DNA from 3 places in the Paenibacillus sp. FSL R5-0345 genome. Region 3 is predicted to be linked to each of the others. Evidence: predicted binding sites of a transcription regulator. Region 3 holds the regulator's gene; each other region holds the start of a gene.

Region 1 (6,035 bases), 2.7 Mb from region 3:
TATATTTCACGTGGAAATACCCGTTAACTTCATAGAACCAGGGGTGCTGGAATTGGCCGGCTGAGATTGTATCCCACAAGATACTGACCCTTATACCTGATCTGGATAATGCCAGCGTAGGAATCGCCAATTGGTTTTGGTCCCTGTGACCTTTACTAACCTTGCGCCAAGCCAGCGTCCCGATCACTCGGGGCGCTTTTTTTGTGTAGATCACAAAAGATGTAGAAGAAATGTACATACTACACTTTATGGTTCATGTTGGATGACGGGATCTGGCAACCTTAAAGGAGAGAAGAAGACATGCAACTCAAAAAAGCACTTATGCTTAGCCTCACCTGTATGCTCATTCTTGCGATTGCCGGATGCGGCAGCAACAATGGGAATACAGCCGGAAACAAAGGAAATGCTGCGGATTCGAATGCAGCGACCGGATCAAATGCTCCGAAAGAGCTTACCAAAGTTAAGGTTGCACTGGATTGGACACCGAATACGAACCACACCGGTCTATACGTAGCCAAGGATCTTGGTTATTACGCGGAAGAAGGTCTGGATGTAGAAATCGTTCAACCTGGCGCAGCGGGTTCTGATACTATGGTTACCTCTGGCGAAGCCGCTTTTGGGATCAGCGCTCAGGAAGGATTGACTCTAGCCCGTCTACAAGGCGTTCCCCTTGTCTCGATTGCAGCCATTATTCAGCATAATACTTCGGGTTTCGCCGCTCCAGTAGACCGCAATATTAAATCACCAAAAGATTTTGAGGGTAAAACCTACGGCGGTTGGGGCTCTCCTGCTGAAGAAGCAGCCATGAAGGCGATCATGGACCCTGTAGGTGGCGATGTGAAAAAGGTGAAGCTAATCAGTATTGGTGAAGCTGACTATTTTACCGCAGTCAAACGTGACATTGATTTCGCTTGGATCTTCTACGCTTGGACTGGTATTGAAGCCGAACTGCGTGGTGAGCCTCTGGATATGCTTTACTTGAAGGATTATGCGCCTCAGCTCGATTATTACACCCCTGTGCTGACCACGAGTGAGAAGCAGATTTCTGAGAATCCAGATTTGGTGAAGGCTTTCCTGAAAGCCACATCCAAGGGCTATCAATATGCGATTGATCATCCAGAAGAGGCTGCCGCTACATTATCCAAGGCTGTGCCTGACCTTGATGCCGAGCTTGTCCTAGCTAGCCAGAAATGGCTTAGCCCGAAATATAAGGACGACGCCCCACGCTGGGGAGAGCAAAAAACCGAGGTCTGGCAGAATTACGGCGACTGGATGTATGATTTGAAGCTGCTGGACAAACCGCTGGATGCAGCTAGTGCATTCACGAATGATTTTTTACCGGCGGAGTAGACCGGACTTCCCAAGTTCGTTCAAGATTCGACGCCGAATCTGCTTCCTGAATTACATCGTTATCAAAGTTGGCTTTTTGAACTTACCTATACAATTTGAGAGGATTGATTATTGTGGCTAATACATTATTAAGCATTCAAGTAATTCCTAAGACTCCAAACAATGAGGACTCCATCCCCTACGTAGATAAAGCGATTGAAGTTATTCAGAAATCCGGTGTTAAACATCAGGTGAATCCACTGGAAACTACTATGGAAGGTGAACTGAGCGAGCTCCTGGAGGTTGTCCGTCAAATGCAGGAGGCGCTGATCGAAGCAGGTAGTCCAAGCGTGATCTCCCAAATCAAAATCGCCCATAACCCTAACGGAATCAGCATGGATAAATTGACGGAGAAATATCGGCCGTGAGATCGACCTGGAAGCTAATATGGCCGCCCCTTGTGGCGGTCGTCTTCTTTTTAACCGTATGGCAGTTATCTGTTTCTCTATTCCATATCGAATCCTGGATTCTGCCGAGTCCTGCTGACATTGCTCGCGAATCCACCAGTAATGCCTCAGGTCTCTGGGCTCATACGATGGCTACGCTTCGGCTCACATTAATCGGTTTCCCCATTGGTACAGGTGTAGGCTTGATCGTTGCTCTACTTTTGCATCTTTTGCCTTGGGCCAAACGGGCTTTTTATCCACTCATTATTCTGAGTCAAAATGTTCCCTCTATCGCACTCGGACCGCTGCTAATCATCTGGTTCGGCTTCGGTCTTTTGCCCAAAATCGTGCTGATTACACTGGTATGCTTCTTCCCGGTAGCTGTCGCTGCAATGGGCGGCTTGTCTCAAAGTGATCAGGTCATGATGAATTATATGAAAATGGCTGGCGCAAGCAAGTGGCAAATCTTCACCAAGCTGGAGCTTCCGTCTTCTATCCCGGCACTATTTTCCGGTGTGAAAATATCTGCTACCTATGCGGTTATGGGAGCCGTGGTCGCTGAATGGATTGGCGCGGATAAAGGGATCGGCTATTATATGCTTCTGCAAAAATCGGCTTACCGTACGGATCGGATGTTTGTCGCTATTGTGATTATTGTGCTCCTTAGTCTTGTGCTTTTTGCGATTATCGCATTATTGGAAAAATGGTTAGTCCGCTGGAAACCGCGCCGTAACTCATAGAAAGGAAGATGCCTGTATGTCTCAAGCGACGCAAATAGAGCAAAGAACAACAGAAATCATAAGCTCTCCTGAAGCTCATACTGCACCACCTGCTCTTGAAGTAAGCGGCATCTCCAAGTCCTTCACCCATCGTCGCCGCGAGACGAACGTGCTCAACAACGTCTCTCTTAAGGTAGAGCAGCAAGAGTTCGTCTCGATCGTCGGTCCTTCCGGCTGCGGAAAAAGCACCTTATTCCATATGATCGGCGGACTAGTGAAGCCTGATACAGGAACGATCCGCATGAACGGCAAGGTCGTTACAGGTCAACGCGGTGAGATTAGTTATATGCCGCAGCAGCCTGCTCTTTTTCCTTGGCGAACGATTGAAGATAATGTACTGCTAGCCGGAGAAATCAAAGGTGCTCTGCAGGATGGAGCTCGTGAAGAAGCGCGCCAGTGGCTCGCTAAGGTTGGCTTGAATGGATTCGAACAGGCTTATCCGCATATGCTGTCTGGTGGGATGCAGCAGCGTGCTGCTTTTCTCAGAGCACTGCTGGCTCCGCAGGAGTTGATGCTGCTCGATGAACCTTTCAGCGCATTGGATGCACTAACTCGCAGTGAAATGCAGCGCTGGCTGCTGGAGCTGTGGGAGGAGAATCGCCGCTCCGTGCTATTCATCACCCATAACATCGAAGAAGCGTTGCTGCTCTCGAATCGTATTTATGTATTCTCCGGTCGCCCCGGCTCCATCCTACATACTGTTGACGTGCCATTTCCACGGCCACGCCGTGATGAGATTACGGATTCCCCGGAATTCCTTAAACTCAAACGACAACTGTCACAATGGATGCGAGAAGAACAGGCTAAAAGCGGGAAGCAGCTTTTTGAATAGCGACGCTCCACTCACTTTGAATGAGTGATTAAACAAAGAACCGCCCGGGCTTCAATTAGCCCAAGCGGTTCTTTTGTTTTAACCAGAATAGTAGTTAAATCTTATTGTGCTTGCACGAACTCAGCAGATTTAATTCCGGCTTGACGGCCGAAGATAATGATCTCAGCTACAGAGTTACCGCCGATCCGGTTTTGACCGTGCAATCCGCCTGTTACTTCACCTGCTGCAAACAGGCCAGGAATAGCTGCGCCTTTTTTATTTAATACTTCTGTATTCGTGTTGATCTTCACGCCGCCCATAGTGTAGTGAATCCCAGGTGCGATCTTAATAGCGTAGTATGGAGCGGTGGACAAGTCGTTGTCCATTCCTGTCGTTCTGCCAAATTCAGCATCGTTCTTGTTCTTTACTGCGCTGTTCCAAGTATCAAGTGTCTCTTTTAGCTTATCGGCTGGAACACCGATTTCTTTCGCCAATGCTTCGATGGTATCCGCTTGGATCACGAAGCCCATTTTGTCATATTGTTCAATTGCTTTCACGCGTGATTTGACGCCGGAATCAAAGACAAGCGTTGCCGCTTTTTCAGGAAGTGCATTGATCGCTTCGGTAACTTTATCACGTGTAGTCAATTCATTTACGAACCGTGTGCCTTCGCTATTTACGAGGATAGAACCTTCGCCGCGTACAGCTTCCCCGATCAGATAAGATTTTTCTTGTTGAACTGTTGGGTGAACCTGGATTTGATCCATATCAACGGTGGTTCCGCCAAGTGCCTCGATCATTTTGATGCCGTCACCGGTACTGCCGATTTGGTTAGTAGTAACGTAACCTTCCAAATCAGGTCTAACTGTAGAGATCATGTCCATATTAGAACCGAAACCACCGGTAGTGACAACAACAGCCTTCGCTGTAATGGTTTTTTCATCGGCTTGGTTAAAGAGTACCTTTACTCCGTCAACCTTACCATCTTTTTGGGTGATTTCCTTCACATCTGCGTTCACAAACAATGGAATTTCTTTTTCTTGTATATTCTTAACCAATCCTTTGACAAGGTATTGGCCTACCGCAGAGCCGTCTTCTGGGCGGTGAGTACGTTTTTCGTTCATGCCGCCTGTGATCGTGATATTGTTCAGTCTGATTCCGATCGAATCCAACCAATCAATAGCACTTGCGGAATTATCTACGAAGAAACGAAGCATCTCTTTATCGTTGGTGTCGTGACCACCTTTTAATGTCTCTTCATAAAATAAATCATTGCTATCTTTAATACCTTGATCTTTTTGGAATTTTGTTTCAGAAGCATTCATCCCCGATGAGGATTTACTTGTATTCCCGCCAGCAACTGGCATTTTTTCTAAAATAACCGGGTTCAAACCTTTAGCCTTTGCTTCTAGTGCAGCGGACATTCCAGCACCGCCGGCTCCGACAATAACGATATCATAGCTATCTTTTAATTGATCCAGTGGTGTGTAGCTAGCCTCTGATGCACCAGATACGGCTTCGGTTTTATCATTTTTAGCCGTCTCATTGACCTTACTCTTGTTCTCGTTGCCAGCACTATTACCTGCGCTGTTGCTATTACTGTTACCGCAGCCTGCGATCACGAGCATAACCGAAAGAATGAGAATAAGAGCAGCACTTGTTGTCTTTTTCACCTTTATAACGCCCCTTTGTGAATGTTTTCACATTTATAATAAAGCAAAGATACTATTTTGTGAAGGTTTTCTGTAATTAGTTATGATTACTGTCACATTTTCATGTATATTTTCAATTATTTTTTCATAAAATTCCTCCATTTCAAATACATCTCAGCTCCCTACTCAGTTATTAAAGCTGTGCAGCCTATATACTCTTATATTTCAAAAAAGCCACCCTTTCCAGGGTGGCCATCTGCCTTATTTCCTTATCCTTTTTCCATACAGGGTGTGCAGGCTTAACTAACTGAAATTCTAAAGGAATCCGTAGTTTGAGCGTTACTGGATCACTTAAGGTACATAAGCTATAACTTCAATTTCTACGAGCCCATCCTTAGGCAGACGTGCTACTTCAACAGCGCTGCGAGCAGGGTATGGCTGAGCAAAAAACCTTCCATAAATCTCATTCACCTTAAGAAAATCATTCATATCCTTTAGGAAAACGGTCGTCTTTATTACCTGATCCATGCTTGTACCCGCCGCTTCCAGTATGGCTTTGACATTCAGCAACGACCGTTCCGTCTGTTCCTCAACCGTAGCAGGAAAAGTCCCATTAACCGGGTCTAGTCCGAGTTGTCCTGAAGTATATAGGACGTTCCCAAGCTTTACAGCTTGAGAGTAAGGTCCAATTGCGCCTGGTGCATCCGTTGTTATTACAGTTTCTTTATGCATATTTGTCATTTTAAAAGACTCCTTTATCCAGCTTGTTCATTAGTGTTGCCGTCATATTCCTTTAGCATTTCTGCCTGTTGCTCTGGCGTTAACTTCGCGATACCGAATCCCGTGAAGCCCCATATCGTCGCAAAGATTATTCCTGTCCAACAGAGAACAGCCCAAGGTAAATAATCTAGCGTTGCAACACCCAGCGTACCCGCCATATAAGCACCTGCAGCTGTCCAAGGCAGAATAGGCTCGGTAATCGCCGCTGAATCCTCGATGGTACGTCCCAAGTTCTTCG
Region 2 (6,035 bases), 1.1 Mb from region 3:
GACAAGGAACCCCGACGCCTGCGCTTGATTTCAAATTATTGATCGATGAAATTTCCCCCAATTATAAAGTCGTGGTGGTCGAGCCTTTCGGTTATGGTTTGAGCGATGAAACCAAGAAAGAAAGAACGACAGAAAATATTGTAAGTGAGGTTCACGAAGCTCTGCAGCAACTGGGTATTAACAGATACACTCTAATGGGACATTCTATAACTGGACTTTACGGAGCATCCTATGTGAACACCTATCGGGATGAAGTTGTTGCTTTTGTCGGCATCGATAGCAGCGTTCCTAATCAACCTGGTATGGATGTCAAATTGCCTATAAAATCGATGCAGTTTCTCAAAAAATCAGGTCTTATGAGATTGGTCCAAAAAGTGAGCGGAGATCCGTATGAATCGCTTGCATTCGATGAGCATACCAAAGAACAGATGCGTTTGATTTCGAATCAAGTTGCGGGCAATCCAACGTTGATGAATGAATTGAGCCACCTCGGTTCCAATTTTAAAAATGGAGAAAAACTCACAATTCCAAATGACTTGCCGTTGCTTCTCTTTGTTCAATCGAATAATGAGCACAATAAACAGTGGATTCCGCTTCATGAGGAACAAGTCAAACAATCCGCACAGGGAAAAATGATCCCGATGGAAGGTTCACATTACCTGCATCATACAAAATTCAAAGAAATCGCCGAAGCATTCAAAGAATACATGAAGCAGATCCAATAGAATGGTTGATAACTAAACTACGGAGCCGAACTTGGTTCCGTGGTTTAGTTATTTTGACATTAAAAAATACGATATTTAAACCTTATTCCTGGGACATTGGAGTTTGGTATACATAGAGACAAATCTTGGTCATCTCATCAATGGATTTTGCAAAGTCGGATTGTATCCATTTGAGGAGAACATTATAGAGTGCTCCCGCTTTAAAATATATACGATATACATTCTCTTCGCTTTTGTCCTGAGCAGTAGAGAGCATCATTTCATTCAAGCAATCCAGAATCACATGATCAAACTTCGCGCTTTGAAGAGCTTTGTAGATGCTACGCTGTTGAAAAATAACTTCAAAAAGCACTTTAATAAATTTTTGAGGTTCTTTGGCTTTGCCTGTTAATTCATTGGTGTAAGGCAAGAGTTTTTGATTAATTTCAAAAATAAGCGAATCGACCAAATCCACCAGGATCTCTTGCTTGGAGGAATAGTTATTGTAATAGGCCGTTCGAGAGACTGATGCTGAGAGGTATTTGGACTGTATAATTCATGATTTGAGATGACATTTCCCCTCCGTTTGTACATTCTGGTGTTCGTTTCATTGTTTTTCATGAGTCTTTCAACATGCTAAAACCATAAGGCATTACAAATGTAATGTCAAAATAGTAGTTAGATGAAATGGGAGGGCGTCATGTTAGAAAACTTATATAGACGATTGTCAGCGGTGCTGCTTTTGAGCTTAGCACTTTGTGCCACGGTATTTATTGGCAAAGAGACGGTAATCTCGATAGTTACCATTATCTTTTTATTAGCAGAATTAGGCATCTCTTTTTTGCTTTTAAAACAGCGTGAGAAGTTACATGTGGTATTCATTATTGTGGTGGCGGCGGAAGGGTTGTTTTTACTGACAGGAGAATTTTGGCTGCTTGCGCTTTCTATCCTGCTGCTGATCGTAGCGGGCATATGGAGAGGACTGTTTTGGCAAAAGGAGAGTAGAAGAGTCACTGCGTTTCTAGTGGTTCGAAAAGTGTTATTTAGCATCACAGCTCTTATCGTCACTGTACATTGGGGTATTGGAATCTATGCAAAACCTATTACAAAGCCTGTGGCATTAGCAACGAATGCGGCAGTGACGATCGATGAACATACATTGGATTCTGCAGCAGTGATGCTGAAGGATATTGAGGTAATGAATTCTTTTGGAAGCCGTACAACCGGCTCTGAGGGTCACAATCAATTCATTGCATGGCTGGAGCAGCAGGTAACGGATATGGGGTTGAATGTTTATCGTGATCGTTATACCTTTGACCGATGGGAAGAAAAGAGCAGTTCTTTAATGATTGATCAGCAGGAAATTCATGTTTCTTCAGCTTTCCCCTATTCCGGGGAGACTGACGAAAAGGGCGTAACAGGGGAACTGGTGTATACGAAGCGTGGTGAATATGACCAGGCCAGCGGGAAAATTGCTGTCGTTGAAATTGAGAATTTCAGAAATTTTCCAAGTGGGATCGTAATGAACATGCGGGATTCATCCCCAATGGAAAGCCAAATTGCCCCAAATGAAGGCGATCTAGTTCTCACTACAGCTTTAAAAGAAGCTAAATTGGAGCAAGCGAAGGAAATGGGCGTAAAAGCAGTTGTTCTAGTCTGGAAAGGGGTATCCGACGATAAGGTTGAAAAGCAACATGTACCTTTTACCACCGATTATGCTGGAATCCCTGCGATCTGGGTTAATGAAACGGATGGGCAGAAGGTGATCAGTGCAGCTCAGGAGCATAAAGAAGGTACGGTTATTTTAGAAGCAGAAATACAAAAAAATGCTCCAACAGAATCCTTTTATGTGATAATTGACGGTAAAAATAAAGACGAAGCGATTATCGTAAATACGCATACGGATGGGATAAATGTAGTGGAGGAGAATGGTGCTGTGGGCATGCTGTCCATGATTCGTTACTTGCAGCAGGAGCAGCCGGAACGTACGATGATTTTCGCTTTTGTGACAGGGCATTTTAGATTGCCGGATTTCAAAGGGTCTTCTCAGGCGACTTCCACCTGGATGGAGGGACATCGAGAGCTCTGGGATGGCAAGAAGGACCATTTAACAGCTGTAGCTGGAATTACGGTTGAACATTTAGGCAGCATGGAGTGGAAGGACGATAATACGGGTCACTTTAGTCCCACTGGACAAATAAGTACAGAATATACTTATGCGGGCAATGAAATGATGGCAGCCATTTGGCTGAAGGCTATTGAAAAGACAGATGGCACACGTACTGTGTTATTGCGTGGACATAACAAGTTTGAGTTTGGAGAGAGTCAGCCTTTATTTGAAGCAGGTATACCTGTAATTGGCTTCATTCCAATGCCCGATTATCTACTAGTGAATAGTGAAAACAGAGAGATGGATAAGTTTGATGCAAAGCTAATGCATACGCAAATTGTATCGTTACTGAAAGCGGTCAAGCTAGTGGACGCAACGGAGACGACTAAGCTAGGGAAATCAGACGGGTATTCTTTTTTCTATGGCCGAACTAAATGAAGGAAGTTGACTGCATCATAAGTCATAAAACTAAAAGTAAAGGAGAGAAAACTACATGTTGATCAAAAATGTTGAGGACCTTGTATTAGAAGAGTTTACAACTTGCTTTAACGAAGCCTTCTCCGATTATGTCATTCCATTTCAAGTTTCTTCGGAGCAATTAGCTGATAAGTTTGCAGGTGCGGAAGTGAATTATCAGTTGTCGTTCGGTGCTTATGATCAAGATAAGCAGGTTGCATTTGTTATGCATGGCATCGGTGAACATAACGGCAAAAGAACTGCATTTAATACCGGTACAGGAGTCGTTCCTTTATATAGAGGGAGACGGCTAGTCGAACAAATTTATCGTCATGCTATTCCCAATCTAAAAAAACATCATATTCAAAAATGCTTGCTTGAAGTGATCCAAACCAATGATAAAGCTATAAAAGCGTATACCGCCATAGGATTTCTAATTCATAGAGAATTGGTTTGTTTCAAGGGGCGGATTGATGTAACCCTTCCGGACGATCTTAGTTTCACTTCCATTGCTTCGGTTCGCGTGGAAGATTTCGATTGGACATCGGTACATTCTTACTGGAATTTGGAACCATCTTGGGAACAATCTGTTCATGCAATTTTACGAAACCCGCATTTATACGATGTGGTCACGATAAGGGAAGAGAATAAGATTTGTGGATACGCGGTAATAAAATCGGCCAACGGAGCAGTTCTGCAGTTCGGTGTTTTGCGAGAAAAAAGAAACCGAGGATTTGGACGTTCCTTATTTCATTGGATCGGAAAGAGATACCCAACCATTACCGTCAATAATGTAGACAAAAGAGATAGAAATTCTATACGTTTCCTTCAAGGAGTTGGTCTCGACATATATATTGAGCAATACGAAATGGAGAAAGATTTGTCATAACGAAGATGATATAGCGATGCCTTTGGTAAGTAATACGATATTTAATTCAAAAACACTGATGATTTGAGTCAGTGTTTTTTATATTGAAAAAGGGGGGATATATTACGGATTAGGATGAGGAAATATCGTTTTTCTTTAACATCGAATTAGGAGGAGACTTGTGACATCACATATACACTAATGAATCAATAGCTCCTTCGGGTGATTTTTGTGTTATTCACTGAGTTGTTAGAAAGATTTGTCCCTTTCTTGAACGTTTAAGGTTTAAGAGCTTTCTGTGATTGAATTACTTGCATTTTAAGATAAGATGATTTTAATCATTAGGTCACGTTATTATTTTGACTGCTCAGTATCAGGTAAATCAGGCTTGCCAAATCTTGCTTTGTGAAATTTTTCTCTTTTTACATAGCAAAGAACGAGGAACGTCATACTAAAAAGAACAGGCAACGATGTCACTGAGCCCGGCTAAACCTGATATTGAATGCAGCCCAAGAGTAAGCCGGCCTAATCATAAGCATCAACTTATGACTAAAAATGAACAGAGTTTGAAGGGAGCAGTAAAGAATGGCAATTGATACGGTGCTATGGAGCAGGCTGGTGACAGGCTTGACTCTCGGGTTCCACGTTATTTTTGCGACGATTGGCGTCGGTATACCGCTAATGATCGCTATAGCAGAGTTCATCGGGATCCGAAAGAAAGATCCCCATTATACACTTATGGCGAAGAGGTGGTCTCGCGGATTTGTCATTTCTGTAGCGGTTGGTGTCGTGACCGGTACAGCGATTTCACTACAACTGGCACTGGTGTGGCCGAATTTTATGAAACTGGCTGGGAATGTTATCGCTCTTCCGTTATTCATGGAAGTGTTTGCGTTCTTTTTTGAAGCCATCTTCTTGGGCATTTATTTGTATACGTGGGATCGGTTCAAAAATCCGTATATCCATTGGCTGCTGACGATTCCTATTGTCGCCGGGGCAGGCATGTCTGCCGTCTTTATTACGACGGTGAACGGATTCATGAACCAGCCTGGAGGCTTTGTCATGGAAGCAGGCCAATTCACAGCGATTGACCCAGTGCAAGCGATGCTGAATACGGCGACGTTCTCCAAGGTGTTCCATGTATTAAGCTCGGCCTATTTGACAGGAGCTGCCTTGTTAGCCGGTATTGCAGCCTTTGCGATGCTGAGAAAAGGGGTATCCGCATACCACAAAAAATCCTTGAATCTCATGATGGCGGTTGTTTTACTGTTCGGCTTGCTGAACACGTTAGCTGGAGATGTGTCCGCCAAGTTTTTGGCCGAGCATCAGCCGGAGAAGCTTGCAGCGGCAGAGTGGCATTTTGAAACGGGTAGCGGAGTGGATTTGGTTTTAATGGGATGGCTGAATGCAGAGCATGAAGTTATAGGGGCTCTTCATCTGCCTAAGGTGCTCAGCTTTCTGGCCTTTGGAGACTTTAATGCTGAGGTAACGGGGCTGGAGGAATTCCCCAAGGATGAATGGCCACCGCTTCTCGTTCATTATCTGTTTGATTTAATGGCCGGAATCGGATTTGCTCTGCTCGCGATAGCAGTCCTATATTTCCTGTTTGTGTTCTGGAAAAAGCGCAATGCGCTTAACAAGTGGATGCTTAGCATCATCGCACTGATCGCACCGCTCGCTTTTCTAGCTGTAGAGCTAGGTTGGTTTTATGCTGAGGTTGGGCGACAGCCATGGATTATCCGTGGATATATGCGTGTAGAGGAGGCTGCCACGACTTCACCGAATGTAAGAATTATATTCTTCGCCTTATTGCTCTTGTACATCGTACTCGGCAGTATGTGTGTAATCGTGCTAAGACGCTTGTTCAACAATAATCCGGCAGAAGTTGAGATGGAGA
Region 3 (6,035 bases):
ATTACCGACGATGATGTAAAGGATGCGCCTGAGCTGGATGAGATGATGATGGAGCTTGTTCCACTCTTGGATGATGTTGTGCTTGTAGGGCATAATGTCGCATTCGACTTCCATTTTTTGCAAAATGCTTTAGATCGATGTGGGTATTTACCATTTCAAGGGCGGATTTTAGATACGATTGATTTTCTAAAAATCTGCTTTCCTTCCCTAACATCCTATCAACTAGGGTCAGTTAGTGCACATTTTGGAGTGACACATGATCGTCCGCATCAGGCAGATAGTGATGCACTGGCGACAGCTCTTGTCTTGTTGAAATGTCTGGAGGAGCTTTACAGTTTACCGTTACTCACCATCCAGCGACTATGTGAGCTGTTTACCGAAGAAGATAGTGATTTAGGTTGGTATTTTGATGGTCTGCTGCGTGAACGGGAAGCGGAGACGCTTCAACCCGAAGGTGATCTGACTTTCTATCGTCAATTAGCGCTTGCAGTAGGGGATTGGAATGAACTAGCTCCACCTCGTGACGAGCATGCTGAGAATCCGCTACAGAATTTATCATTTACAGATTATATGGATGAAGTAACTAAACGGCTTAAAGACACTTTGCCACAGTATGAAAGCCGAGAAGCTCAGGATATTATGATCAATGAGGTGATTACGGCACTTGCCGAAGACAAACATCTATTGATCGAAGCAGGGACAGGAACCGGCAAATCGCTTGGTTATTTGTTGCCTGCCATATACCAAAGTGTTCGTACTAATGAGAAAGTTATGGTCAGCACTCATACCATTAATCTGCAGGATCAATTGCGTGAGCGTGATATTCCTTTGTTAACACAGGTAGTTCCATTTCCATTTAAAGCTGCGATTTTTAAAGGCAGAGGGCATTATTTGTGTCTTCGTAAGTTTGAACATAAAATTAATAAAAAAGACTTTATAAGTCCAAGGGAAGATGCACTTACTGCGGCTCAGATGATCGTTTGGCTGACACAAAGTGAATCAGGGGATGACGAAGAGCTCAATTTAAGCGGTCGTGGCGGAGATTTCTGGGAGACGGTAGCAAGCGATACCGATTCTTGTCTCGGTCGCTCCTGTCCTTGGTTCCGCAAATGTTATTACCATCGGGCAAAACATGAAGCGGGTATTGCTGACGTGGTTATTACGAACCATTCTAAGCTTTTCGCAGATGTTAAGGCTGGGCACCAGCTACTCCCGGCCTATGAACATCTTGTTATTGATGAGGCCCATCATCTGGAGGACGTGGCTGGCAAGCATTTAGGTATGCATATGAAGCATTTCACGGTGGCTCACACGCTGTCCCGATTATACAAGGATAGTCGTAACGGCCAACTCCCAACGCTTCGTCAAATGCTTCAGTCATCAGGCAGTGAGGAAGCTTCTGAATGGAGCGGAGTTATCGATAGAATCTATCCAGATCTGCTTACTGTAAAAGAAACCTGGGATCTACTTAGTGACAAGCTATTTAGCCTCTTGCCGGAACGTAGCAATGCAGCGGCGGAAGAAGCTGGACAGCTAGTCATGCGGTTACTTCCTACCCGTAAACCGAAAGATTGGGATGAATTGGTTGCTTTGGAGAATACTATAAATCTGACATTAAGCGAAATTATCCGTAAGGGTGATAAGATGCTTAATGAGATGCGTGATCAAGAAGGTCAATCTTCTTCAGATAGTTTAGTAACCGATATTAGCGGCTTATTTAAGGATTTAGCTTCTATACGTGAGCAAGTACGGTTTTTTATGGGATTAAACGACGAGAATGTAGTATATTGGCTGGAGGCGAATGGAAATTATCGCAGCAAATCGCTACAGTTATATGCCGTCCCTGTTGATGTTAGTACCCAGCTTAAAGAGCTGTTCTTCCACAAAAAGAAAAGTATTGTGTTAACCTCGGCGACGCTTTCTGTCGATAAATCATTCCAGTTTATGATTGATAATCTCGGACTTAATGAAGCTGCGGAAGAGGGGCGTCTAATGACATCTCTCCTTCCTTCTCCCTTTAAGTATCGGGAGCAGGCACTATTAGTAATTCCACGGGATTTCCCTAGTGTGAAGGGCAGTGTGGGTGATGCCCGATTTGTCGATACGCTCGTACAGTCACTAGCAGAAGCGGCGATTACGACACGCGGACGGATGCTTGTTCTGTTTACTTCTTACAAGATGCTGCGCCAAGTTTACGATCCTCTGAAAGAAGCTCTAGCCTCACAAGAAATCACGGTGCTAGGTCAAGGCGTGGAAGGTGGAAGCCGCAGTAAGCTGATTCGACGCTTTCAGGACAGTGCTGCTTCAGTTCTGCTTGGAACTAGCAGCTTCTGGGAGGGAGTAGATATTCCGGGTGAGGCATTGACATGCTTAGCCATCGTGAGGCTTCCATTTCAACCGCCTAATCACCCTCTAGCGGAAGCGAAGTCTGAGTTATTACAAGCCCAGAAGAAGAATCCGTTTATGAAATTGTCGGTGCCTCAGGCAGTTATCCGCTTCAAGCAAGGATTTGGAAGACTGGTACGGACAGCGCAGGATCGGGGTATTGTTATAGTGTATGACACTAGGGTTATCGAATCTCATTATGGAAAGTATTTCCTTTATTCGTTGCCTGGCCCGAAAATGGAACATATGCTTACGGATCAAATGGTTCCTCGTATAGCAGAGTGGTTGGAAGACGGAGGCGTTTCTTAAGAAGGACATCTTCTGTTTAATTAATCACTCCACAATGAAGGGCGGTATAAGAGAATACCGCTCTTCATTGAGACGAGGTACAGAAATTTTAATAGGATTCAAACAGAATAGTACTTAAATTAGGAGGTAAATTATGAAATCGGATAAAATATCAGAAGCCGTTGTTCGCAGACTTCCTGTGTACTTACGTTTCTTGAATGATCTTCAGAAACGTGAAATATTAACCGTTTCCTCGCAAGAATTAGGACAAAAACTTGATCTGAATCCCGCTCAAATCCGTAAAGATTTAGCGTATTTTGGAGACTTCGGCAGAAAAGGTATTGGGTATGACGTAACTTATCTTATTGAGAAAATCCGTCATATTTTGAAGCTGGACCAACAGCTGAATGTGGCATTAGTAGGTGCCGGTAACCTTGGACATGCATTATCTAATTATAATGCTTATCTGAAAGATACTATGAAGATTACCGCTATATTTGATTCTTATGCACCTAAGGTAGGGCGGAAAATCAACTCTCTTACGGTTCAACCCATGGAAGAGCTAGGTCAGACAGTTCGTGAGCAAGGCATTCGAATTGGGATTATTACTGTACCTGACTCAGAAGCGCAGAATGTAGCAGATATTCTTATTGAATCTGGCATTGAGGCGATTTTGAATTTTGCACCAGTGATTCTAAAAACACCACCGAATATCCGGGTTCATGCAGCCGATTTTACAACGGATTTGCAAAGTCTTGCTTATTATTTGAAAGACGGAAAGGAAGAAAGCGGAAATGAAGAGTAGTAAAACGATTATCAAAGGCGGGCGTTTTCTTATTCCGGGAACGGATGAGCCTGTTCTTAGTGGATATATGACTATTGAAGATGATTTGATCACTTACATAGGAAAAGAAGAGCCTTTGATGGAAGAAGGTGTGCAAGTTGTTGATGGCAGTCGTCTGTTGTTTATGCCTGGTCTGGTAAACACACACGGCCATGCCGCAATGTCATTGCTTCGTGGTTATGGAGATGATTTAGCGCTTCAAGTGTGGCTTCAGGAAAAAATGTGGCCGATGGAAGAGAAATTCACCGGAGAAGATGTGTACTGGGGAACCTCCTTGTCTGTTCTGGAAATGCTGAAAGGTGGCACTACAACCTTCCTGGATATGTATGATCATATGGATCGAGTAGCTGAGGTGGTCGAATTGTCAGGTATCCGTTCTGTATTGATGAGAGGCGTGATCGGTCTTTGTCCAGAGGAAGTACAGAATCACAAGCTTGCGGAAGCGATTTCTTTTGCACGGAACTGGCATGGAAAGGCTGACGGTAGAATTACAACGATGATCTCGCCACACGCTCCATATACTTGCCCGCCGGATTTCTTTGTTAAGTTTGTACAGGCGGCGCATGATTTGGATTTACCGATGCATACCCATATGTCCGAAACGAAACGCGAAGTGGAGCAGAATGTAGTGGATTACGGACTGCGGCCTGTAGCTCATTTAGAGAAGCTTGGAATGTTCACACGTCCGTCTATTGTTGCTCATGGCGTTCATTTGAATGATGAAGAGATCGAGATTCTGGCTCGTCATAATGTAGGTGTATCTCATAACCCGGGAAGTAATCTAAAACTGGCTAGTGGAGTTGCTCGTGTTACGGATCTTCTAAAGGCCGGTGTGAAGGTGTCGTTGGGTACAGATGGCGCGGCAAGTAATAATAACTTGGATATGTTTGAAGAGATGCGTCTTGCAGCACTTATCCATAAAGGTGTAAGTGGTGATCCTACGGCTGTACCGGCTCCGGAAGCTCTGAGTATGGCTACAGAGTATGGCGCGAAGTCTATCTTTTTAAATGATGTGGGCAGGCTCGCTGTAGGCATGAAAGCTGACTTTATCGCGATTGATATAGACCAGCCGCATTTACTACCGCACACAGATTTGCTGTCTCATGCTGTATACTCTGCCAGTGCCAAGGATGTTGAGCATGTATGGGTGAATGGTAAACAGGTTGTAAAACATGGACAATGTGTAACGTTAGATGAGGAAGCTATCCGTCGTAAGGCGCAAGAATCCTTTGAGGGGCTGCTCAAGCGGTAGTCTAAGATGATAAGAATTAACTGTAAGGCTGTGACTTTCTGCGTTTGCAAAAGTTACGGCCTTTTCTGTAAATATAAGAATTTATATGAATGAATATGAAACTTTGGATAAACACACGGGTGTGTTATATAATCAAAAAAGATATATTACTAGAAAGGGAGCTGCACCTTGAAGAAAAGGAAAAAATGGATCCTCCTGGGGTCAGTTCTGATTCTGCTCCTTCTGTTTGGACTTATCCAGTTCTATGCCTATATTATGAAAGATCAATGGAACGAGCGAGATATTGCTAAGGATATCGCCAAAACCAGCGCTGGTCTGACAGAGGTAACTAAAGCACAGAAATCCGTGTGGGATGAAAATGCAGTGTACTGGGTCTTAACAGGGAAGAATCAATCCGGGACCGAGTTAATGGTATGGGTACGCTTTACTGTAGACGGGAAGTTTGCAGAAGGCAACGACGCAGTATATGCTGAGGAACTGAGTAAAGGGACCTCTGAAGCGAAAATACGCAGCATAATTAAAGCTGATCTTCCGGACGTTAGTATCGAGCGGTTGTTGCCGGGGGTATATAACGGAGAGTATGCATGGCAGCTTTTTTATAAACAAAGCGGTCGGTATTATTATCAATTTTATCGGTTCTCAGATGGAGCTCGAATGGGTGAAGGATATAGTTTACCCAGCCGCTAAAATAAACAAGAGTACTATACTAGAAACAAGCGGACCATTTATGGTTCGCTTGTTTTCGTTAATATGATGGATTATTTTGATATACTCGTAATGTACTATTTGTGATATACTAAGTAGGTAGTTTTTATATATTTTTATTTAAAAAACACATGTGGAAATAAGCCTGTTAACGACAAGTAACGGCTCTTTTTTTTCGTTGAAATAAATCAATATATTTAATGAATTGGAAAAAAATAAAAAATAAAATTTTAAATATCTTCACACTTTTTTTCATTTTCGTATATACACATGTGATATACTACTGTTTGTAATTAGAACAGTATTAAGAGAACGTTAGGCTCTGATGAGCGCTTAACAGCTTTGATTTATTAATCATTCTGTTTACATTTTGTCATCTTTGAGAGGAGGACGTTTCTTGAAATTACGTCTTGTACCTGTACTGATAACGTCTCTACTGTCGGCTACTCTATTGTTCGGAGGATTCTTTTTATATCGTCAGTTTGCTTTACAGGAACCGCTCCAAAAGATTGTATCCGGTTATGAGGGAGTAAATAATTCACATATTAGTATTAACCGCGA

The links. The regulator Rex, encoded in region 3, represses fermentation and respiration genes when NADH is low (regulators of the CRP and FNR family bind a similar motif). The targets are predictions, from matches to a motif close to TTGTGAAATATTTCACAA.
Region 1: the regulator Rex is predicted to act here: its motif matches at 5,054-5,071, upstream of R50345_RS01955 (flavocytochrome c).
Region 2: the regulator Rex is predicted to act here: its motif matches at 4,542-4,559, upstream of R50345_RS15280 (cytochrome ubiquinol oxidase subunit I).

The regions. Positions count from the first base shown of each region.
Region 1 covers NZ_CP009281.1:435,414-441,448, reverse strand. The annotation lists TPP riboswitch at 30-140, shown strand; gene R50345_RS01975 (ABC transporter substrate-binding protein) at 301-1,350, shown strand; gene R50345_RS01970 (thiamine-binding protein) at 1,464-1,757, shown strand; gene R50345_RS01965 (ABC transporter permease) at 1,754-2,515, shown strand; gene R50345_RS01960 (ABC transporter ATP-binding protein) at 2,532-3,386, shown strand; gene R50345_RS01955 (flavocytochrome c) at 3,488-5,038, opposite strand; gene R50345_RS01950 (RidA family protein) at 5,369-5,758, opposite strand; gene nhaC (Na+/H+ antiporter NhaC) at 5,773-6,035, opposite strand, start outside.
Region 2 covers NZ_CP009281.1:3,461,122-3,467,156, forward strand. The annotation lists gene R50345_RS15260 (alpha/beta fold hydrolase) at 1-725, shown strand, start outside; gene R50345_RS15265 (TetR/AcrR family transcriptional regulator C-terminal domain-containing protein) at 808-1,179, opposite strand; gene R50345_RS15270 (zinc-binding metallopeptidase family protein) at 1,405-3,252, shown strand; gene R50345_RS15275 (GNAT family N-acetyltransferase) at 3,308-4,159, shown strand; gene R50345_RS15280 (cytochrome ubiquinol oxidase subunit I) at 4,724-6,035, shown strand, end outside.
Region 3 covers NZ_CP009281.1:4,515,337-4,521,371, reverse strand. The annotation lists gene dinG (ATP-dependent DNA helicase DinG) at 1-2,694, shown strand, start outside; gene R50345_RS20045 (redox-sensing transcriptional repressor Rex) at 2,828-3,478, shown strand; gene R50345_RS20040 (amidohydrolase) at 3,468-4,769, shown strand; gene R50345_RS20035 (cell wall elongation regulator TseB-like domain-containing protein) at 5,025-5,456, shown strand; gene R50345_RS20030 (hypothetical protein) at 5,872-6,035, shown strand, end outside.